Regions from separate parts of the Streptosporangium heterodermiicola genome, predicted to be linked through region 2. Evidence: riboswitches for the same ligand, from Rfam matches in the RefSeq annotation. Region 2 holds a riboswitch; each other region holds the start of a gene.
The links. Region 2 has a riboswitch for cyclic di-AMP ahead of ACSC1Q_RS05690 (CHAP domain-containing protein). Riboswitches for the same ligand answer to the same signal wherever they lie in the genome.
Positions count from the first base shown of each region.

Region 1: it holds a riboswitch for cyclic di-AMP, as region 2 does, so the genes downstream of both, ACSC1Q_RS14445 (coiled-coil domain-containing protein) here and ACSC1Q_RS05690 (CHAP domain-containing protein) in region 2, are expected to answer to the same signal.
Region 3: it holds a riboswitch for cyclic di-AMP, as region 2 does, so the genes downstream of both, ACSC1Q_RS13335 (hypothetical protein) here and ACSC1Q_RS05690 (CHAP domain-containing protein) in region 2, are expected to answer to the same signal.
Region 4: it holds a riboswitch for cyclic di-AMP, as region 2 does, so the genes downstream of both, ACSC1Q_RS02935 (C40 family peptidase) here and ACSC1Q_RS05690 (CHAP domain-containing protein) in region 2, are expected to answer to the same signal.

Region 1 covers NZ_JBPJSR010000005.1:459,889-465,437, forward strand. The annotation lists gene ACSC1Q_RS14435 (hypothetical protein) at 1-77, shown strand, start outside; gene ACSC1Q_RS14440 (BTAD domain-containing putative transcriptional regulator) at 189-1,787, shown strand; gene ACSC1Q_RS14445 (coiled-coil domain-containing protein) at 1,892-2,869, opposite strand; cyclic di-AMP (ydaO/yuaA leader) riboswitch at 2,873-3,009, opposite strand; gene galT (galactose-1-phosphate uridylyltransferase) at 3,082-4,161, opposite strand; gene ACSC1Q_RS14455 (DeoR/GlpR family DNA-binding transcription regulator) at 4,158-4,958, opposite strand; gene ACSC1Q_RS14460 (HD domain-containing protein) at 5,079-5,549, opposite strand, start outside.
Region 2 covers NZ_JBPJSR010000002.1:414,961-420,509, reverse strand. The annotation lists gene ACSC1Q_RS05695 (hypothetical protein) at 1-555, opposite strand, end outside; cyclic di-AMP (ydaO/yuaA leader) riboswitch at 1,367-1,505, shown strand; gene ACSC1Q_RS05690 (CHAP domain-containing protein) at 1,524-2,216, shown strand; gene ACSC1Q_RS05685 (ABC transporter substrate-binding protein) at 2,930-4,279, shown strand; gene ACSC1Q_RS05680 (carbohydrate ABC transporter permease) at 4,363-5,340, shown strand; gene ACSC1Q_RS05675 (carbohydrate ABC transporter permease) at 5,430-5,549, shown strand, end outside.
Region 3 covers NZ_JBPJSR010000005.1:219,646-225,194, forward strand. The annotation lists gene ACSC1Q_RS13320 (sugar kinase) at 1-912, opposite strand, end outside; gene ACSC1Q_RS13325 (IclR family transcriptional regulator) at 955-1,740, opposite strand; gene ACSC1Q_RS13330 (DUF4253 domain-containing protein) at 1,998-2,888, shown strand; cyclic di-AMP (ydaO/yuaA leader) riboswitch at 3,231-3,381, shown strand; gene ACSC1Q_RS13335 (hypothetical protein) at 3,642-4,469, shown strand; gene ACSC1Q_RS13340 (alpha/beta fold hydrolase) at 4,626-5,486, shown strand.
Region 4 covers NZ_JBPJSR010000001.1:726,815-732,363, reverse strand. The annotation lists gene ACSC1Q_RS02945 (C40 family peptidase) at 1-879, shown strand, start outside; gene ACSC1Q_RS02940 (hypothetical protein) at 968-1,141, shown strand; cyclic di-AMP (ydaO/yuaA leader) riboswitch at 1,490-1,649, shown strand; gene ACSC1Q_RS02935 (C40 family peptidase) at 1,879-2,298, shown strand; gene ACSC1Q_RS02930 (hypothetical protein) at 2,525-3,367, shown strand; gene ACSC1Q_RS02925 (M48 family metallopeptidase) at 3,364-4,641, shown strand; gene ACSC1Q_RS02920 (glycosyltransferase family 4 protein) at 4,638-5,549, shown strand, end outside.

The sequences.
Region 1 (5,549 bases), on a different contig from region 2:
AGGACGGCGGCCCGCCCGCCGGAAGCGGCGCCGCGCGGCCCCAACAGCGTGCACGTCACCGCGGTCTACGGAGGTAACCGGCTGCCGAACGTGATCCGATACTTCGGCTGAACCACTCAGGCGTGATGGCGGGGGCGAGCGATCGTCCCCGCTTTCACCGTTTTGTGGATCTTTGGGGTCGCGCCGGATTGGAGACTGCCCGGCGTGGAGTTTCTCATACTCGGGCCTCTCGAAATCGTGCACGGCGGGCGATCCGTCGCCCCAGCGCGGCCAAGGACAGGGCCTTTCTCGGTGAACTGCTCGCCCACCCCGGCAGGCTGATCACCAACGAGCACCTGGCCGACGTGCTCTGGCAGGACCGGCTTCCGGCGAACCCGGCGAACGCCGTCCAGGTGCGGGCCTCCCGGCTGCGCGCGGCACTCCGCTCCATCGCCCGCGAGGAGGTGGCCAAGCGGGTCCTGGTCAGCCGCTCCGGCGGGTACGAGCTGAACCTCGACCACGCCGGCACGGACGTCGCGCGCTTCGAGGAGACCCTCTCCCGAGGCTCCCTCGGTTCCCCCGGCTCCTCCGGTGACGTGTCCGCGTTGCGGGAGGGACTGTCGATCTGGCGGGGAAGGCCGTTCTCCGACGTGCCGCCGACCCCCTGTGTCGAGATCCAGGTGGCGCGGCCGGAGGAACTCAGGCTGTCGGCGATGGAGTCGTACGCGGACCTCTGCCTCGCCGAGGAGAACCTTCCGGCCACCCTGGTCGCCGAGCTCGCCGACGAGGTGGCGCGCAGCCCGCTCCGCGAGTCCCTGCAGTACCGGCTGGTCCGGGCCCTGCACGTGACCGGCAGGTCCGCCGAGGCGCTCACGGTCTACGAACGGCTCCGCAGGACCCTCGCCGACGAGCTCGGGACCGGCCCCCGGCCCGAACTCCGCCGCCTGCACCTGGAGATCGTCGCGGAGCACGGCACGGACACGGACACGGACACTTCGGGGTCTTCCGCGCCGGTGACCCTCACCCCCCTCCCGGAGCAGGGACACCAGGAGCAGGGACATCCGGAGCAGGGCCCCGGCGCCCGTGCCGATCCCGGGCGGGCCGCGCCATCCCGCCACGCCGCCGGTCCCGGGCGGGCCGCGCCGTCCCGCCACGCCGCCGGTCCCGGGCGGGTCGCGCCGTCCCGCCACGCCGCCGGTCCCGGGCGGGTCGCGCCGTCCCGCCACGCCGCCGGTCCCGGGCGGGTCGCGCCGTCCCGCCACGCCGCCGGTCCCGGGCGGGTCGCGCCGTCCCGCCGCAAGGTCTCCCCCCTCGCCGTGGCGGGCCTCGCCTGCCTGCTCGGGCTCGGCGGGGCAGGAGGGTACTGGCTGTTCCAGGACCGGGGGCGGCCCGGTGAAGGCGAATCCGTCACGAGCGGCGGCCCGCAGCAGGCGCCCAGTCCCGAACGGCCCATTCCCGGCGACAGCTCGCGGCTGGACGCCGACGTCACCTACCCCGACGGCAGCGAGGTCAAGGTGGGGGAGCGGTTCGTGAAGACCTGGAAGATCACCAACACCGGTTCGGTCCCCTGGCGCGCCCGCAGGCTGGCCCGCGAGCCGCTCCAGCCGGGAGCCGACGGGTGTGGCTCGCCGACCTCCACAGCGCTCCCCGACACCGACCCGGGGCAGCCGGCGGTGATCAGCGTGTCCGTCGAGGCCCGGTCGACGCCGGGAAGGTGCAAGGTCTACTGGAAGATGCTCGACGAGCAGGGAGTGCCCTTCATGCCGCACCTGTCGGGCATCTTCTTCGACGTGAACGTCGTTCCTTAGTGCCCGCGATCCTGACTCGCGACTTCACCGCCCGGTGACGCGTACAGCAATCGTGCGGGAAAAGTGCGGCGTCCCGGTCCAGGCTGCTTCTCGCCCACGGTGGCTCAGTACATCGAGATGTGCGGGTGGTCGAAGTGGTTGGCCGTGACGCCGCCGCGGTTGGACATGAAGTTCCAGCCGGAGCCGTGGTTGATGCGCTGGCGCCAGATCACGTACTTCACGCCGAGCCTGGCCTTGTTCTTGATGGCCCAGGCGGCGATCTCGTCGCCCAGCGCGTTGTTGGCGGCCGAGGGCATCGTGCCGCCGGTGCTCATCATGAAGTCGCAGGCGCGGCCCAGGGGGTGCTCGCCGCCGTCGTTGGCGGACCGGTAGCAGCCGACGGAGTACGGCAGGCTGAAGCGCCGCATGACGGCGTCGCGCATGATCCGGGTGCGGTCGGTGATGTTGTCGGCGCCGGTGGGCAGCTGCGGGGCCCAGCTGCCGTCGGAGCGGCGGCCGGAACCGGTGGGGGCGAGCCTGTCGAGCCTGTCCTTGACGTCGCGGATCACGTCCTCGGCCTTCTCGCGCTGGCTCTCCACCTCCTTGGCCTCGTCGCGGATCTCGTCGGTGAGCCTGGACGCCGTCTCCGACGCCTTCTTCCTGCGTTCGAGGCTGCCGGCGAAACCCTCCAGGTAGGCGCTCTGCTGGGCGGTGAGCTGCTCCATCACCGCGGCGGCGCCCATGTCGCCGGAGAACATCAGCGCGGGCAGCCCGCCGCTGCTGCTGGTCTGGTAGCGAAGCTGGACGATGGAGTCGACCTGCCTCTTGGCCTCGACGTAGGTCTCCTCGGCCTTGCCCAGGTTCTGCTTGGCGACGGCCTCGGCCTTCTGCGCCTTCCTGAGGGACTCGCGCTTGGCCGCGTAGGTCTCGATCAGCCCGTCGAGTTTCTTGCCGAGTTTGGCCAGTTCGGCACGGAGTTTGGCCTCGGTCGGCTTGGGTTCCGCGCTTCCCGCGGTGGGGGCACCGATGGTGAACGCCACGATCGAGCTCAGACAGAGGGCCAGAGCGGCATGCCGACGGAACGTGGGGGACGGGGCCGCCACGAACTCTCCTCTCCTTCCGCCTACCGGGTTAGCTGACGGGTTCGGGCTGGAGGAAGCCCTTCCACCGAAGTGGTCTCACCCCAGGTGCGGTGGTTCCCCGGTTCCCGGGCAAGGTGCCCGGGATTAGGCAAATCAGCGTTTACGGCCGATGTGGGAAGGATAGTAGTGGTAAACAGCAGGTCACGCGACCTCAAGACGAGACCGAGCGGTAATCAGTTCGTGATAACAGAGCGCAGAAGATGTGCTGTTCCCTCGGGGGACACGTCGTTCACGAAGGCGCCCATGGCCGACTCCGACCCCGCCAGGTATTTCAGCTTGTCCGGCGCGCGGCGGATGCTGAACAGCTCCATGTGCGCGTACGACAGGTCGCGGCCGGTGGAGACCGGTGCCTGGTGCCAGGCCGCGATGTACGGCATGGGCACCCCGAACAGCCCGTCGAGGCGGCGGAGCACGTCGGTGTAGAGGGGGCCGAACGCCGCGCGCTCCTCGGTCTCCAGCGCGACCAGGTCGGGGACCCGGCGGTGCGGGTAGAGATGCACCTCCACCGGCCAGCGCGCCGCGGCCGGGACGAACGCCGTCCAGTGCTCGTTCGAGCCCACCACCCGGACCCCGGCCTCCCGCTCCGCGGCCAGGACGTCGGCGAACAGGTCGCCGCCGGTCCGCTCCCGGTGGCGCCCGGCCGCCCCGAGGGTGAGCCTGGTGCGCGGGGTCACGTAGGGGTACGCGTAGATCTGGCCGTGCGGGTGGGCCAGCGTGATGCCGATCTCCGCCCCCCGGTTCTCGAAGCAGAACACCTGCTCCACGCCGGGCGTCGCCGACAGCTCCGCCGTACGGTCGACCCAGGCCTCCATGACCAGCTCGACCCGCTCGGGGGAGAGCCGCGAGAACGACGAGTCGTGCTCGGAGGTGAAGCAGACCACCTCGCACCTGCCGATCCCCGGACGGACCTCGCTCAGCCCGCCGATCTCCCGGTGCTCGCCCGGCTGGGCGGAGAACGACGGGAACCGGTTCTCGAAGACCACCACGTCGTAGTCGGAGGAGGGCACCTCGGTCAGGTTGCCGGGAGTGGAGGGACAGAGCGGGCACTCACTCGTCGGGGGCAGGAAGGTGCGGCCCTGGCGGTGCCCGGCCACCGCGATCCACTCCTCGGTGAGCGGGTCGTAGCGCAGCTCGGAGGCGGCGGGGCGGGGTGGCAGGTCACGCCGGTCGACGGCCCCGCGGTCGGCGTCGTCGCGCCGGTCGAAGTAGATGAGCTCCCGGCCGTCGGCCAGGTGGGTGATCGTGCGCTTCATCGGCCGGCGATCTCGCTCTCTCGCTGGGGTTCCGCGATGATCAGCTCGCCCACCGAGGCGGCGAGCTCCTCGCGGGCCTCCTCGGTCAGGCCGGAGTCGCTGACCACGATGTGGGCCTCGGCCAGCTGGGCGATCGTGCTGATGCCGACCGTGCCCCACTTGGTGTGGTCCGCGGTCACCACGAGGCGGTGCGCGGAGGCGACCAGCTCGCGGTCGGTCTCGGCCTCCATCAGGTTGGGGGTGGTGAACCCGGCGCGAGTGCTGATCCCGTGCACGCCGAGGAAGAGGGTGTCGACGTGGAGCCCGCGGATCGCCGAGACCGCGACCGGGCCGACCAGGGCGTCGGAGGGGGTGCGGACCCCGCCGGTCAGCACGACCGTGCGGTCGGCCCTGGGGGAGCGGTGGAAGACGTCGGCGATCCGGACCGAGTTGGTGATCACGGTCAGCTCGGGCACGTCGACCACGTGGTGGGCGAGCGTCCAGGTCGTGGTCCCCGCGGAGAGCGCGATCGCGGTGGCCGGCCGGACGAGCCTGGCGGCGTGCTGGGCGATCGTCTCCTTCTCCGCCTGCTGACGTGCCGACTTGGCGGCGAAGCCCGGCTCCTCGGTCGAGCCGGGCCCGGCGGCGGTGGCGCCGCCGTGGACCTTCTCCACCAGGCCGCGCTCGGAGAGCACCTCAAGATCGCGCCGGATCGTCATGTCCGACACGCCGAGCTCCCGGACGAGATCGGCGACCCTGACCCCGCCGCTACCGCGCACCCTCTCCAGGATCGCCTGCTGCCGCTGCTGGGCAAGCATGCCTCGCCCTCCTCGCTCCCCTTAATCCACCAGATTCCACCAAATTACCACGATAACCAGGCGGGATGTTGTTGAGTCCTGGTGGCTAACCACTCACAGTCGCTCAAGATGACCGGCCGCTCACAACCGCTCAAGCTCCGCCGCGACGTTCGCCCTCGCCGCCCCCTCCAGATCGGCGACGCGGAAGATCACCGGAAGGTCGAGCAGCGAGCGCAGCACGGCGGCCCGCCCGGCCCTGAACGCGTCGTCCGGCACGAAGCCGTACTCCTCGCGCACGGCCGCCGCGTAGCGGGCGTAGACCTCGGGGGACGAGCCCAGGATCGCCAGGTCCGCGTCGGACAGCACGGCCCCGTCCGCGTCGCCGGGCGCGGGGTCGTGCGTGACGGTCAGCCTGACCAGCCGGGCGACCGTCGCCACGGCCTCCGCCGGCAGCCCCATCTCCGGCAGCGCCCGCTCGGCCAGCCCCGCGCTCCGCTCCTCGTTGTCGCCGCGCCGGGGGTCGTAGACGGCGTCGTGGAACCAGGCCGCCAGCCGTACGAGGTCCGGATGCTCGGCGTGACCGGCGAGGGCGTCGACATGGGTGAGCACGGC
Region 2 (5,549 bases):
GCGGGGCGCGCGCAGCGGCTGGGACCGCAGCCAGGCGAAGTCGTGGGTGACCAGCTCGGCTCCCCCGGCGCGTACGGCCTTCGCCAGGTCGGGGGGCACGGGCAGCGCGGTGAAGATCGACAGCCGTCCCGAGCGGGCGGCGGCGCGCAGCCTGAGCCCGGCCGCCGCGCCGAGGGCGGTCCTGAGCCTTCCGACCTTCGCCCTCGCCCGCAGCAAGGGTGTTCCCAGCCTGCCGGTGAGCAGTTCCAGGAGCCTGATGGTGGCGAGCCCGTCGTCGACGATCACGATCCGGCCGGGGAGCGCGGTGAGCCAGCGGAACTGGACCTTGCCGGAGAAGGCGTCGCCCACCACCCAGGTCTCCCCCCGGCGCGGCCGGGGCATGTCCGGCCTGGCCGCGGTGAGCTCCAGCCCGCTCGGCAGGGTGAGACGGCCCAGCTCGCGGCCCGTCACGGCCAGCGGGCGGAGTTTCGCCCTGGGCACGAGATGGCTGCGGGCGCCGAGCAGCCCGGCGTGGTGGGCCTCCACCGCGCAGAGCATCTGCAGCGGTGACTCCACCCAGGCAACGGCCGAACCCTGATCCCGCGCGTGGTCTCGGCCGTCCTCCACGCCGGGCGATGACCCGTTCACGACTGCCACAACCTAACCCGGTGTCCTTAAGCGCCCGGGAACTGCGGGTGAACAGCCGACCACGCGCGCTTGATGATGATCGTCCGGTCTTTACCCGCGTGCGCGACGAGGCCTGGGGGAAAGCGCGTTCCTTTGCCCGACACCTTTACCTTCGCGGGGCCGCGGAGCCCCGTCGAGCGCGTCTCTTTACCTTCCGGGCGGCGAGGCCTGCCCGCCTCCCTCTGCCGCGTCCCTGAGCTGCGAAAACTCTTCTGGACACGGGCCCGGAGCAGCCGGATCCGGCACGTCGGCTCCGGCCCTTCATGGGAGAACCCCTACCATCCGAATACTTTTTACCATCGAAAACCTGTTCGATACTTGACCGAGTGCGTCACCCCCCGGCCGGAGCCTCACCCGTGCGTCACAGCCCCCTCCGGCCGGCAACTCGCGGGCGGGTCCGGAAAATCCGGATCGCCGTGGAGACAGGGGGTCCCGGTCCCGGCGGGGTGTCCTCCCGCCCCGCCGGGGAGGGGCGTGGCCGGGGCCGCCTCACCCCACCCCTCAGTCGGACGGCACCGTGCAACACCTCCCCGGTTCGGACGTATTCCCAAGCCAGGGCAATATGTCCTACTTGTAATCGTCTGTCCCCCTGACGTACCTTCGTCCTATTCATGGCAATTGCCTAGGTCTATCCAGGTCTGTGCATTGCCGTCACATTGCCCGACCGTGTCCCACCCGGCGGAGACCTTTCCGCCGACGGTGAGCACGGCCGCCGAATCCGCGAGGTCTGCGGAACCGGGGAACCACGTTCCTGGGGTGAATCAGCGCACCTGTGCGCCGTAGGGCACTTCCCAGCCCGAACCCGTCAGCTAACCCGGTAGGCGGAATGGAAGCGAAGCAAGGAGTCGAACCCCCGTATGACCCATCGCCTCATCTCCACTCCCCGCGCGGCATGCGCCATCATGGGCGCGTGCGTCGCCCTGGCGACCGGCACCACCGGCACCGCACTGGCCGACGGCCACGGCGTCGTGAACGCCCCGCCCGTCGACACCCAGGCGCAGGCCTCCAAGGTCGCGAAGACCCCCCTGCAGATCGTGGCCGAGAGGCTCCCCAAGGTCTCCGCGGCGAAGGTCCTGGACATCGCCTCCAAGCAGATCGGCGTCCGCGAGAACGCCCAGGGCGGCGGCACCAAGTTCCACTCCTGGTACATGTCGAGCCCCCGGGCCAAGGAGACCCTCGCCCGCGACGGCGGCAGTACCGTGTACGACTACGCCAACGCCCCCTGGTGCGCGATGTTCGTCTCCTGGGTCGGCGAGATGGCCGGCATCCGCCCCACCATGGGCTGGGACGCCTACACCGTGGCCCACGCCAAGTGGTTCAAGAACAACGGGCACTGGGGCACCATCCCCACCCCCGGCGCCGTCGTCTACTTCGACTGGGCCGGCGGCAAGACCATCGACGGCATCGACCACGTCGGCTTCGTGAAGAAGGACAACGGGGACGGCACGATCACCACGATCGAGGGCAACACCGGCAACGGCGACGTCGAGCAGCGCGTCCGGCCCGTCTCCCAGGTCGTCGGCTACGGCTACCCCGTCTACTCCAACTGACCCGCCCCCGCCACCCGCACCCGTCCTCCCCTGCGGCGCGGGCGTCCCGGCCCCCCGCCGGTGAACGGCGGCCCGGTCCACACGCTCCCGGGGGCGTCGCCCGAACAGGCGACGCCCCCGGGAGCGTTCCGCGTCCCCCCTCCCCCCGGGAGCGTCCCGCGCCCCCTCGCCCGATCCCGGGAGCGTTACGTGTCCCCCTCTCCCGACTTCCGGGAGCGTTCCGCACCTCCCCCCTCGTCCCTCCCCGGGAACGTCCCCCCCTCCCCTGGCTCCGATGGCGTCTCCTCGCCCCCTCCCCCGGCCCGGCTCCGGTGGCCGGGGTCCCTCGCCGCCCTCCCCGACCCCCTCCTGACACCCTCTTGACAGCCCTCAGCGGGCGCCCGCCGAGGGAGCCACCCTCGACCCCGATCGGCGTCCCCCGCCCCCGCGCGGACACGAAATGCCCCGACTGTATGTCCGTGAGATGGGAGCGCTCCCAATCATCTTGATGAGATCTTTGTGCAGGTTTGGTACCAATAGTCCTGCCTAAAACGGCCGGATGTAACGGTTGAGTTTCGGCATATTGACGTCCCGGTTGCCCATCGTCCACTCTTCGTGGGAGCGCTCCCAAAGCACATTGAGGAACGACCTCGTCACGAGGACCGCGTTTGTCGGGGACCGGTCCGCGATGTCGCCTCCCAATGATTCGGGCGACCACCTGAGAGGGGTCCGGAATGTTGAACAACAAGCGGCACGGCAGGCTCGCCGCCGTCGCGGTCATGGCGGCCACCGCCCTGGCCGTCACGTCGTGCAGCTCCAGCGAGCCCGCCACGCCCGCCGCGAACGGCGGCTCCGCCGCGGCGGCCGAGCCGGTGACCATCACCGTGCACACCTTCGGCGGCGGCGAGAACTTCGGCTACGACAAGGCCGTGGAGACGTGGAACGCGGCGCACCCGAACATCCAGGTCAAGTACCAGAACCTGACCGACCGGTTCGAGGACGTCTACCTCCCGCAGCTGCTACAGCGCCTGCAGGCCAACAGCGGCGCGGCCGACATCATCGCCCTGGACGAGGGCGCGATGGGCCTCATGAAGGCCCGCCCGCAGTTCTTCACCGACCTCGCCGAGTACGGGCTGGACAGCCGCAAGGCCGACTTCCCCGCGGCGAAGTGGGACAACGGCATCAACGCCGACAACAAGCTCTTCGCCCTGGGCACCGACATCGGCGGCATGACCATGTGCTACCGCAAGGACCTGTTCGAGAAGGCGGGCCTGCCCACCGGGCGCGAGGAGGTCGGCAAGCTCTGGCCGGACTGGAACGCCTTCAAGGCGATCGGCGAGAAGTTCAAGGCGGCCAACCCCGGCAAGGGTGACCCGAAGTTCCTCGACGGCCCCAACACCCTCTACAACGTGATCCTGTCGCAGGAGGCGCCGAAGAACGGCAACGTCGCCTACTTCGACCAGAAGAACCAGCTCGTCATCGAGACCAACCCGGCCATCAAGACCTCCTTCGACACGGTGAAGAGCTTCAGCGAGGCGGGCCTGACCGCCAAGCTCGGCTCCTTCACCCCGCCGTGGAACGCCGCGATCAAGAAGGGCGGCTTCGCGACCATGGGCTGCCCGGCCTGGATGCTCGGCGTGGTCTCCGGCGCGGCCGGTGACGACAACAAGGGCAAGTGGGACGTCGCGTCCGTGCCCGGCGGCGCGGGCAACTGGGGCGGCTCCTACCTGGCCATTCCCAAGCAGAGCAAGCACCCCAAGGAGGCCGCCGAGGTCCTGAACTACCTCACCGGCAAGGAGGGCCACATCATGGCCTTCCAGGAGGCCGCGGCCTTCCCGAGCTCCATCACCGCGCAGCAGGACCCGGCGGTCGCCGACCTGAAGAACCCGTTCTTCAACGACGCGCCGACCGGCCAGATCTTCGGCGCCTCGGTCAAGGACCTGCTGCCCGTCTTCCTCGGCGAGAAGCACGCCCAGGTCAAGACCGCGGTGGAGAAGGTCCTTGAGGGCATGGACCAGGGCTCGGTCCCCTACGACCAGGCCTGGACCAAGTTCCTTGAGGCCGGCGTCAAGGCAGCGGGCTGATCCCCGTACCGATCCGCATCGGCCCGGCCGCGGTGACCCCGTGGCCGGGCCGGTCGCCTGGCCCCGCTGAAAGGCTCTGACCGATGACACTGCACGTCGACTCCCCGGCCGCCCCGCCGCGACCCGGCCCCCGCCGGTCGCCGGGGCGCCGCAGACCGGAGCGGGGCGGTGGATGGGCCCGGTTCGACCTCCGGGCGACCCCCTACTTCCTCGTCTCCCCGTACTTCCTGCTCTTCGCCGTCTTCGGTGTCTTCCCGCTCGGCTACACCCTCTGGGTCTCGCTGCACGAGTGGGAACTCGCCGGTGACAAGACCCTCGTCGGCCTCGACAACTACATCGAGCTGATCACCGACGAGGCCTTCTGGAACGCGGTGTTCAACACCCTCGGCATGTTCGTCCTGTCGACGGTCCCGCAGCTCGTCCTGGCCCTCCTGCTGGCCAACGCGCTCAACAAGCGCATCCGGGGACGGCTCTTCTTCCGCCTCGGCGTGCTGCTGCCGCTGATCACCTCCGTCGTCGCCGTCGCGGTGGTCTTCACCCAGCTGTACGGGCGCGACTACGGCATGATCAACTGGTTCCTGAGCCTCTTCGGGGTCGACGCGATCAACTGGCAGAACGAGAAGTGGTCCTCGTGGATCGCGATCTCCACGATGATCGACTGGCGCTGGACCGGCTACAACGCGATCATCCTGCTCGCCGCGATGCAGACCATCCCCAAGGACCTCTACGAGGCCGCCTCCATCGACGGCGCCTCGCCCAGGCGGCAGTTCTGGCGGATCACCATCCCGATGCTGCGCCCGACGATCATCTTCGTGGTGTTCATCTCCACCATCGGCGGCCTGACGCTGTTCACCGAGCCGGTCATGTTCGACGGCAACCCGACGATGAGCGGCGGCGCCACCGGCCAGTACCAGACCGTGGCGATGTTCATCGTCAAGGAGGCGTTCCGCGACTTCGACTTCGGCTACGCCGCGGCCGCCTCGTGGCTGCTGTTCGCGCTGATCCTCATCGGGACGCTCGTCAACTACTCCTTCACCCGCCGTATCGGGGGTTCCAAGTGACGGTCACCCAGCTCCGGCGGCCCCCCGCGCACTCCCGGCGGCCCTCGGGCCCGTCGGCCGCGCGGAACCGCATCTGGGACGCCGGCCCCATGACGAAGGTCGTGCTGGCCTTCGCCCTCGTGCTGTCGGCGTTCCCCATCTACTACATGTTCATCATGGCCACCCGGACCAACGAGGAGGCCATCGACGTACCGCCGCCGCTGTTCCCC
Region 3 (5,549 bases), on a different contig from region 2:
GTCCAGGTCGGCGCGGCGGGGGAGGCTCTCCCAGTCGCCGTCGGCGGTGACGGCGAAGGCACCGGCCGCGCAGGCCGTGGCCAGCCGCCGCTCGGAGGTCGCCCCGGCGAGGGTCTCGGCGATCCAGCCCGCGGCGAAGGCGTCCCCGGCGCCCACCGGGTCGAGCTCGACGACCCGGTAGGGCTCCGCGTGCCGTACGGCGCCGTCGGAGAGCTCGATCGCGCCGAGGGCGCCGCGCTTGATGAGGACGTGGCGCGGGCCGACGGCCGACAGGGCCCCGGCCAGGGTGAGCGGGTCGTCACCCTCGACGATCAGCCGGGCCTCGGCCTCGGTCGCGAACAGGACGTCCACGGAGGTCACGATCTCCCGCAGCGCGACGGACGCCTCGGCGGGCGTCCACAGGGCGCGACGGTAGTTGATGTCCATCGACACGATCGCGCCCGCGTCGCGGGCCTCGGCGACCGCGGCCCGCACCGCCTCGGCGGCGGAGGCCGACAGCGCGAGCGTGATACCCGTGACGTGCAGCACGCGCGCCGAGCGGATCAGCGAGACGTCCAGGTCGGAGGGGCGCAGCCGGGATCCGGCGCTCGCCGAGCGGTAGTAGCGCACGTCGACCATCTCGGCCGTGCGCCTGCTCTTGATCATCAGTCCGGTGGGCGCCCCGGGGTCGACCCGCATCCCCCGCACGTCGACGCCCTCACCGGCCAGCGTCGAGCGCAGCAGCTCGCCGAACTCGTCGGCGCCCACCCTGCCGATCCAGGCCGCGCGCCCGCCGAGGCGGGTGACGCCGATGGCCACGTTCGACTCCGCGCCGCCCACGCCGAGCCCGAAGTCGCGGGCGTGCCTGAGCGGGCCGGTGCGCCGCGCGCTGAACAGCGCCATGCTCTCACCGAGCGTTACCAGATCAGTCATGGAAAACGGGTCCTTAGGGAGTCGGCGGGTGGATTTCGTCGATCATCGGGTCGACCCGAGCTTTCTGGAGATGCGCAGGGCCGCCTCGGCCACCAGGGGGCCCAGGTCTCGCACCCGCGCGGCGGTGATCCGGGAGGTGAGGCCCGAGATGGAGATCGCCGAGGTGGCGACGTCGTTGTGGTTGAAGATCGGCGCCGCGACGCAGCGCACCTCGGGCTCGTTCTCCCGGTCGTCGACCGAGTAGCCCCGCTGCCGGATCCGGCCCAGCTCGGCGCGCAGGCGCGCGGCGTCGGTGATGGTGTACCGGGTGACGTGCGGCATCCCGGCGGCCACGATCTCCTCGACGGCCTCCTCCGGCTGCCAGGCGAGGATCGCCTTGCCCACGGCGGTGCGGTAGACGGGGTTGCGGCTGCCGATGCGCGAGGCCATGCGCACGTTGGTCTCGTTCTCGACCTTGTCGATGTAGACCACGTCGGGCGGGTCGTAGACCACGAGGTGGACGGTCTCCCTGGCCTCCGCCATCAGGCGGTGCGACTCCTCGGCGGCGACCGTCCGCAGGTCGAGGGTGGAGAGGTAGGCCTGCCCGAGGCGCAGGGCGCCGCTGCCCAGCCGGTAGGCGCCGCTCCTGCGGTCGCGCTCCAGGAGCCTGGCCTCGATGAGCGGGGCGGTCAGCCGGAGCACCGTGCTCTTGGACAGGCCGAGCGCCTCGGCGAGCCGGGTGAGCGACAGGCCGTGGCCCGCGCCCGCGTGGTCGCGCACGTGCGCGAGAACGGCGAGGGCGCGTCGGAGCGAGGCGGACTGGTTGCGTTCGGGAGCGGGCTCACTCATCGCGGATTCCCATTGTGATCCGGCAATCGAATACCTGGTCAAGGTAGGCGAGTACGCCGCTCCATGGCGACTTTGCAGCACAACGTTCTGCACTGCACAACAAATCGCGTACAGCCGGGCAGGGCGGCGGAGGGTGGGTACCCACCCGGTTCCGTTCTCCGCGATACCGATAATTTTTGCCTGGACCAGGGCAGAACTGTCCCTCGGGGTGGTTGACAGGCCAAAATTGGTCCGTGGTCAGGATCGGATCGGTAGAGATGAGCGATTGCGAGAGCGAGCGACTTCCGCCAGTTCTGGGCCAGCTGTTCGCCGACGAAGCCGACAGGGCCAACGGAGCCGACAGGGCAGACGGGAGCGAGGGCGGCGACGGGACCGGGGAGGGCGCGGGCAGGAGGCTCTCGGTGGAGCTGCCGCCGGGGGACGTGGTGTGGCCCGACCCCGGTTACGCTCAGCTCGCCGTCCGTCGCCGTCCGGCGTTCTGGCTCAGCGAGGTGGCGGTCTCCGGCGAGTACTGGGCCCGGCTGAGGGCCCAGCACGAGCGGTCGGGCCTGTGGCCGGTGCTGCTTGAGGACTCCGTCCAGCCCTGGTCGGCCGGCCAGATCGCCCCGGACACGGCCGGGCAGATCGACAACTACCACGCCGCCGCGTTCATGGCCGAGGTGTGGTCCGACTGGATCGCCAGGGCCAACGCCGACCAGCTGGAGCTGCTCGACCCCTTCGGTCCCGAGTGTCCGGGACCGGCCCCCTCGGGCAGGCTCGCCGCCGATCCCGGCGTGGTCGCCGACTGGTACGCCGGTCTGGTGGCCGAGCGCAGGACCCCGCTCGGGCTCGTCGCGGTCGAGCGCGGGGCCGACGCCCTCGCCGTCATGGGCTGGCAGGGCGCCCTGAACCACAACGAGTGGATGGTCCCGCTCGCGGCCGTCGTGCGGAGCTGGGAGGACAGGTTCGGGGTACGGGTGGTCGGGATGGGCTTCAACACCCTCGACCTCAGCGTCGCCGCGCCCCCGACGACCTCGGAGCACGCCCTGCACGTCGCCGCTGAGCACTGGACGTTCTGCCCCGACAGCATCATCCAGGGGGCGGGGAACCTCATCGACTACGCCGAGCAGATCAAGGGCAGGAACGCCTGGTCGTTCTGGTGGGACTGAACGGGGCGGGGCCCGGCGGGCGTGGTGTCCCGGGACGGGGATCGGCCGGTGTGGGCTCGACCCGCGAGGCGTGATTCCCCCCGTACGGGACCCGTGGGCGCGACGTCCCGGGATGAGGCCCGGAAACGGGGCCGGGGCGGGGTTCCGGAGGCGATCCTCGACATGGGGGAGACATCCGTGCTGGTAGGACGGTTGTTGGCCTGATGGGGCGATCGATGAGGCTTCCTTGAAGGTTGTAGGTAGATCTTCTGGGGTTTTCATGGTGTTTGCTTTGCTTTGTCCGGTTTTGGTGGGTAGTGTCCACAGTTATCGGTAGGCGACCTGCCCTTCACAAGAGGGAGCGGCCGGCCGACGTCGAATCCCGAGGGCCCCTACGGGCTCCGGAGCCGGGGAACCACTTTTCCGGGGTGAATCCGCCGCGACCGCGCGGCGATAGGGCAACTCCACCGCCCGAACCCGTCAGCTAACCCGGTAGACGAGATGGAGAGGAGATCCCCTCATGGATCACCGCGTCACCACGTCGGTGCACCCCGTGTCCGTGCCGACCACCTGACTTTTCTTCCCCCCGACATCCCCCGTCCCCCCGACCCTCTCGCCGCCCCGATCGCGGCAGCTTCCAGATCGTGCTCCGCGTAGCGATTGCCTGAGATTCCGGCTACGCCCCCTTTTCCGACGAGCGCGTCCCCGCCAGTGCACCCCCTTCGGTGTGTCGCACATGGCTGCCCCGTTCCCTCGCGAAAGAGCCTTTTCTCCATGCGCCCCTTCTTTGGTATGCACAAGAACGGCCTGAGCAAGTCCACCTGGCAGAACGACAATCCTCGCGGCAAGCGTCTCGCGGCCGCCGCCCTGGTCGGTGCGAGCGTCCTCGCCTCCGCCGGTGTCGCCCTGGCGCTGCCCGCCACCACCTGCTTCGCCGCCACCGCCGACCCCGAGGTCGGCGTGGCGAAGGCCAGTGCCGAGACCGTCCTCCTCCAGGGCGCGACCACGGCCTCCTACTTCTGGGACGACTCCTCCGGCCGGGCCGGTGACACCGGTCTGCCCGCGAGCGGCAGGCCGATGCAGAAGGGCATGATCGCCAGCCCGAGCTGGCCCCTGCTCACCGAGGGCTACCTCATCTACAAGGGCAAGAAGGCCAAGTTCTTCGTCGGCGACCGCGGTCCCGGCTCGCCCTCGAACCAGGGCATCATGATCGACATCGACGCCAAGACCTTCGCCGACCTGACCGGTGGAACGTTCAACGCCGGCACGCTCGGCGTGGACGGCAACGGCGGCATGGGCCACATCGACATCAAGTACGTGGTCACCAAGTGGGGCGGCGGTACGGGGATCAAGAACCACCCCGTCGCGTTCTCCACCGGCGCCTGGAGCCGCAGGGACAACAGCCCGGCCAAGCCCCCGACGGTCGTCTTCGCCAAGGCCCAGGAACTGGGCATAGGCGTGCAGACCCAGCTGGCGAGCGCCGCGGTGCGGCCGTGGGCCGGCAAGCCCAAGGTCATGGTCGAGCCCGCCTCCCTGCACACCCCGGCGGGCGTGGCCGTCGCCGGCGCCCGCGCCGCCGGGATCGGCGCCGGGAAGAACTGAGCCGGAGGTCGCGCCCCGCCGGAGTTCCCCCGCTCCGACTCTCTTTGGCGGGGCCCCGGCCATGGCCCTCCCGGGGGAGATCCCACCCCGCCGGTGGCCGGCTTTCCCCCGAATGGCATTCTGTCCCGCGTAACCAGCAAGGACGGTAGGAGCGCCATGACTCTGCGGGCCCCGGCGAACGGCATCGAGATCGCCTACGAAACCTTCGGCTTCCCGGGGGCCCGGCCCCTCCTGCTGATCACGGGCCTCGGTTGCCAGATGATCCAGTGGGACGAGAGGTTCTGCGCGCTGCTCGCGGATCGCGGGTACCACGTGGTGCGTTTCGACAACCGCGACAGCGGCGAGAGCACCCACCTGGGCGAGGCGGGGACGCCCGCCCTCGACGGGAGCGGAGAGGTCCCCTACCTGCTGGGCGACATGGCCGACGACTCCGCCGGGCTGCTCGACGCGCTCGGCTGGGACACGGCTCACGTGGTCGGCCTCTCGATGGGCGGGATGATCGCGCAGTCACTCGCGATCCGCCACCCGCACCGGGTGCGCAGCCTCACCTCGATCATGTCCACCCCGAGCCCGGGGGCTGCCCTGCTGACCGACCCCGACGTGCTCATGCCGGCCTTCACGCCCGACCGCGAGAGCGCGATCCGGCGGGCCCTCGACAACTGCGCGGCAGTCGGCTCGCCCGGCTACCCGTTCGACCGGGAGTGGAACGCCGAGATCGCCGGGCTGGGCTACGACCGGTCGTACGACCCGGCGGGCACGGCCAGGCAGGTGGCCGCGATCATGGCCTCCGGCGACCGCGCGCCCCGGCTCAAGGAGCTCGCGGTCCCGGCTCTCGTGCTGCACGGGGAGGACGACCCGCTCGTCCCGCTGCCCGCCGGGATCGCCACGGCCGACGCGATCCCCGGCGCCCGGCTGATCACCTTCCCGGGCATGGGCCACGACCTGCCCGCCGAGCTCTGGCCCGCCTTCGTCGACGCGATCGACGAGCTCACCACCGCCGCCGACTCCGGGCGTTGACCTCCGGCCTTTCAGGTGAAGCTCCGGAACGGCCCGGGGAGGCCCGGGGAGGCCCGGGGAAGC
Region 4 (5,549 bases), on a different contig from region 2:
CTCGCCCAGGCCAAGAAGAAGCTGGAGAAGCTCAACGAGCAGGCCGACCAGGTCGTCGAGAAGTACAACCAGGCCTCGGAGAAGTGGAAGCGGGCCAGGAAGAAGTACCGCACGCTCAACGAGAACCTGACCCGCCAGAACGACCAGGTCGCCGGGCTGCGCAAGGAGCTCGTCACGATGGCCGTCAGCACCTACCAGGTCGGCGTGGTCAACGGCTGGGAAGGCATGATCTACCAGACCGACCCCGGCGCCCTGCTGAGCGGCCTGGCCGCCGCCGACCAGATGTCCACCTCCCGCGCCCAGTCCCTGAGCGCCTTCGACGAGGCCACCAAGGCGCTGCGGACCAGCCGGGACCAGGCCAAGGACGCGCTCGCCGAGGCCGACGAGACGCGTGACGACCTGGCCGAGGAGAAGACCAAGGCCGACAAGATGGTCAGGGCCCAGACGAAGATCCTGCGCGAGCTCAACGTCTTCAAGACGGGCAACCCCGAGAGCTCCGGGATCCAGTACAGCGGTTCCGCCTCGGGCAACGCCCGCGCCGCCCTGCAGTTCGCCTTCGCCCAGGTCGGCAAGCCCTACCAGTACGGTGGCACGGGCCCCGGCGGCTGGGACTGCTCCGGCCTGGTCCAGGGCGCCTGGCGCAGCGGGGGGGTCAGCCTCCCCCGCACGACCTGGGAGCAGTGGAGCTGGGGCGCGAGCCGCAAGGTCTCGCTGAGCGAGCTCCAGCCGGGCGACCTCATCTTCAGCGAGGGTCTCGGCCACGTCAGCATGTACGCGGGCAACGGCCAGATCGTGCACGCCCCGCAGACCGGCGACGTCGTCAAGGTCGTCCCGCTGTCCGCCTACGGCCGTCGCATCGTCGGAGCCGTCCGCCCCTGACCCCGTGTGGCGGGCCCCGGCCTTCCCGGGCCGTCCCGGCCCGCCTCGCGCCGGAGGGGCGCATCTCGCGAGGACGGGCTCTCCGCCCTTGAGCGCTTCCTGTCCTGCGAGCACGCGCGACGACCACGCCGAGCATCCGCGCACCGGGTACGGCACCTTCGGGTGGCTGCTCGAACCGATGCCCGACGCCGCCGGGTTCGAGATCACCGAGGTGGATTTCCGGCAGTCGATCTACGGCGCCTGCACGCGTGTCAGGCGCTGAGACCGCCCGGCCGGGTCGCCCTGGATCGGTCCATCCGCGAGGTTCAAACCTCGATCGGGAAGATGTGATGAATATTACAAAAATTGCTATTTGTCGGAGTGGTTCCGTTCGTGTGACGAGAGTCATATCTCAATAGCATAAATAGCCATTAAGCAGGGGTAACGGGAAGATCAATAGGACTGGCCGGGCATCCGATTTGGCGAATGCTTTGCCGAAAGTTGGAGATCGGGGTAACTTCTGGCGTCGCGACGTGCAAGCCACGCCGTCGCGGCGAATGTCGGTCTTCGGGCCGGTGTCCCTATAGAAATCCAATCGGCCGCCGTGCCCCCAGCCGGGGGCAGGGCTCATCACGGCGGCCCGCCGAATCCATGCAGCCAGGAGGCATGGAACCGGGGACCCAAAAGGCCCAGCACAGCGTGGCCAGGGGTGAATCGGCGCATTTGCGCCGTAGGGCATCTTCCAAGCCCGAACCCGTCAGCTAACCCGGTAGGCATCAGTGGAAGTCCCAAGGAGAAATCCTGTCTACCACCCCGCACAACCCCCGTCTGTCACGCCTTTTCCGCCTTTCCCTCGGCGGCATCGCCCTCACCCTGACCGCCTCAGCCGGAGCGGTCACCCTGGGGCCCACGGCGGCGCAGGCGGCGGCTGACGGCCCCCCGGAGATACTGGTCAACAGCGCGGCCGGTGTTTCCGAGAAGGCCGAGAGCACCACGAAGACCGCCCCTCAGGCCGGGACCGTGTCCAAGACCGTGTCCAAGACCAAGGCCAAGAGCAAGACCAGGGCGGCACTGCAGAAGGTCCGGGCCGGCAAGGCGGTCTCGGCGGCCAAGAAGCAGATCGGCGATCCGTACCGGTGGGGAGCCTCCGGCCCCGGAGCGTTCGACTGCTCGGGGCTCGTCCGATACGCCTGGCGGAAGGCGGGCGTGTCCCTTCCCAGGATCACGCACAGCCAGTACAGGTCGATCAGGAAGAAGGTCTCGTGGAGCAAGTTGCACCCCGGTGACCTGCTGTTCTTCAGTGGAAAGGGCCATGTCGGCATGTACGTCGGCAAGGGCAGGATGGTCCACTCACCGAGCAGCGGCAAGACGGTCCGTGTCGTGAGGCTGGCGGGCTACTACAGGTCCGCCTTCGCCGGAGCGGTACGGCCCGGGGCCTGAGCCCCGCCCGGAACCCGGGACCCGCGCGTGAGCCAAGGCTCCGTACGGGCCCGGGTTCCGTGCGTGAGTCCTGGGTTCCGGGCGTGAGTACGGCATCCGGGATCCGGGATCCGCGCGTGAGCACCTGTCCAAGCCCCGAGCGCCTGTCTGAGCACGGAAAAGCGGCCCCGGCCCTCCCGCGGGAGGGCCGGGGCCGTTCCATGTCGTTCGAGTACCATCGGCTCGTATGTCCGTCCCGAAAGGGCGCCGCGCCGTGCTCGCCGGGATGCTGGCGCTGATGAGCGCCGGTCCGTTCGCCGGGACGGGACCCCTCCTGGCCGGAGCCGCACCGCTCCCGCCCACCCCCGCCTCCCACCTCTCGTACGGCGCCAGGACGTCCCCTCGCGACCTGTGGCCGGGCGCCGCGGTCATCGTCGGGGGCGAGCACTCCCTCGTGGTCGGGCACGGCGTCCCCGCCGCCGTCCTGCGGGATCTGGCGGCGAGGGCCGACCGGGCCCGCGCGACGATCGCGGCGATCTGGGGGCCGGTCCCCGCGGTGATCCTCTTCCCCGCCACCGACGCCGAGGCCGCGACGCTCGCCGGGGCCGGGAGCACCCACGGACTGGCCGCGATGGCGATCGCGGACCGGGTGATCGTCCTGCCGTCGGGGTACGCCAGGCTCACCGAGACCGGCAGGGACGTGGTGATCACCCACGAGCTCGCCCACGTGGCCACCGGCGCGACCCGCGGCGGCCGGGTGCCGATGTGGCTGTCGGAGGGCTTCGCCGACTACGCGGGCTACCGCGACGCCGGGATCGCGGTGCGCACGGCCGCCGCCGAGCTGGCCGCCGAGGTGCGCTCGGGCGTCCTGCCCGCCAGGCTCCCCGGCCCGGCCGACTTCGCCCCCGGCGCGCCGAGGCTCGCGCAGGCGTACGAGGAGGCGTGGCTCGCCTGCAGGTTCGTCGCGGAGCGCTTCGGGGAGAAGGCGCTGGTGAGGCTCTACGGTAGCGATGTCGGGAGCACGCTCGGCCTGACGGTGGCCGAGTTCACCGGAGCCTGGCGCGACTACCTCAGGAAGGAACTCACGTGACGCTGAGCACGACGGACACGCCCTCGGGCGTGCGGTCGGCGGGGTGGGCGCTGGCCGTGCTGGGGGTGGTCACGCTGGCGGTCGTGGCGTTCACCACGCCCTGGAGGGCGCTGCCCGAGGGGGCCCCGGCCGTCGTTCCCGATCCGGCCCGCGACTTCACCGCCGAGCAGATCACCAGGTCCGAGACGTTCGACGCGCTGGTCAGCCTTCCCGGTTACCTGTCGCTCGGCCTGACGCTGCTCGTGGCGGGGGTGCTGGTGGCCACCCCGCTGGGCGCGCGGCTCGCCGACCGGCTGCCGGGGCCGTGGTGGCTGCGGGCGCTCCTCGGCGTGCTGGCGCTGTCGGTGGCCGTGGCGATCCTGCGGTGGCCCCTGGGGATGTGGTCGGAGGGCTACCTGCGCGAGTTCGGGCTGTCCACCCAGGCCTGGCCCGCCTGGGCGGCCGACCGGGCGAAGAGCACCGGCATCGGCACCGCGCTGAACGCGATCATGGTGCTGGCGGTGATCGCGCTGGCGCGGCGCTACCGGCGCTGGTGGATCCCCGCGGCGGGCGGGGCGTTCGTCCTGACCGTGGCCGCCTCCTTCGCCTACCCGGTGCTCATCGAGCCGGTCTTCAACGACTTCAGGCCGCTGGAGGCGGGGCGGCTTCGCGACGACCTGCTCGCCATGGCCGCCAGGGACGGCGTGCCGGTCGAGAACGTGCTCGTCGCCGACGCCTCCCGGCGGACCACCGCGCTCAACGCGTACGTCTCCGGATTCGGCGCGACCCGCAGGATCGTGGTCTACGACACGCTGCTCCGCGCCCCCGCCGACGAGGTGGAGCTGGTGGTCGCGCACGAGCTGGGCCACGCCAAGGCGGGCGACGTGCTGTCGGGCACGCTCGTCGGCGGCCTGGGCGCGGCGTTCGGGGCGTGCCTGCTCTACGCGGTGACCTCGGCGGGGGTCGTACGGCGCGGGACGGGGGTCACCTCGCTCGGCGACCCGAGGGCGGTGGGCCTGGTCATGGGGCTGCTGAGCCTGGCCACGGTCCTGTCGGGACCGGCCCAGAACCTGGTGAGCAGGCAGATCGAGGCCCGCGCGGACGTGCACGCGCTGGACCTGACCAGGGACCCGGCGACGTTCGTCGCCATGCAGAAACGACTGGCGGCTACCAATATTTCGGATTTATCCCCCGATCTGGTCGAATATGTACTTTATGCATCTCATCCCACGACGCCGCAGCGCATCGCCCTGGCACGTTCCTGGGCCGGGCTGAACGGTCTCCCCGAACCGTGAACCGCACGCTGGTCGTCACGAACGACTTCCCGCCCCGCGCCGGGGGGATCCAGTCGTTCGTGTACGGCCTCGTCGCCCGCCGCCCACCGGGCTCGGTCGTCGTCTACGCCCCCCGGTGGGCCGGCAGCGCGGCCTTCGACCTGCGCCAGCCGTACCCCGTCGTGCGGCACCCGACCTCGCTGATGCTGCCCACGCCCGCCGTCGCGCGCCGGGCCGCCGGGCTGGTCGCCGAGTTCGGGTGCGACACCGTGGTCTTCGGGGCGGCGGCGCCGCTCGGGCTGCTCGCGCCCAGGATGCGCGAGGCCGGGGCCCGTCGCGTCGTCATGGTCACCCACGGCCACGAGGCGGGCTGGGCCGGGATCCCGGCCGGACGCCGGGTGCTCGCCAGGATCGGGGCGGACGCCGACGTGGTCACCTACCTGGGAGAGTACACCCGGCGGCGGCTGGCCCGGGTGATGGCCGCGGACAAGCTGGTGCGGCTCGCGCCCGGCGTCGACACCGCGGTGTTCCACCCGGGGGCCGGAGAGGGACGGGTGCGCAAGGAACTCGGCCTGGGGGAGCGGCCGGTGGTGGTCTGCCTGTCCAGGCTGGTCCCGCGCAAGGGCCAGGACACGCTCCTGCGGGCCTGGCCCGGCGTGGTCGGGGAGGTGCCCGGCGCGGTGCTCCTGATCGTCGGCGGGGGCCCGTACCGCAGGACCCTGGAACGGCTGGCCCGGCCGATGGGCGGCTCGGTCAGGATCACCGGCCCGGTGCCCGAGGCGGAGCTGCCCGGCTACCTCGCCGCGGGCGACGTGTTCGCCATGCCGTGCCGCACCCGCCTGGGCGGCGTCGACGTGGAGGGGCTCGGCATCGTCTACCTGGAGGCCTCCGCCAGCGGCCTGCCAGTGGTGGCCGGTTCCTCGGGCGGC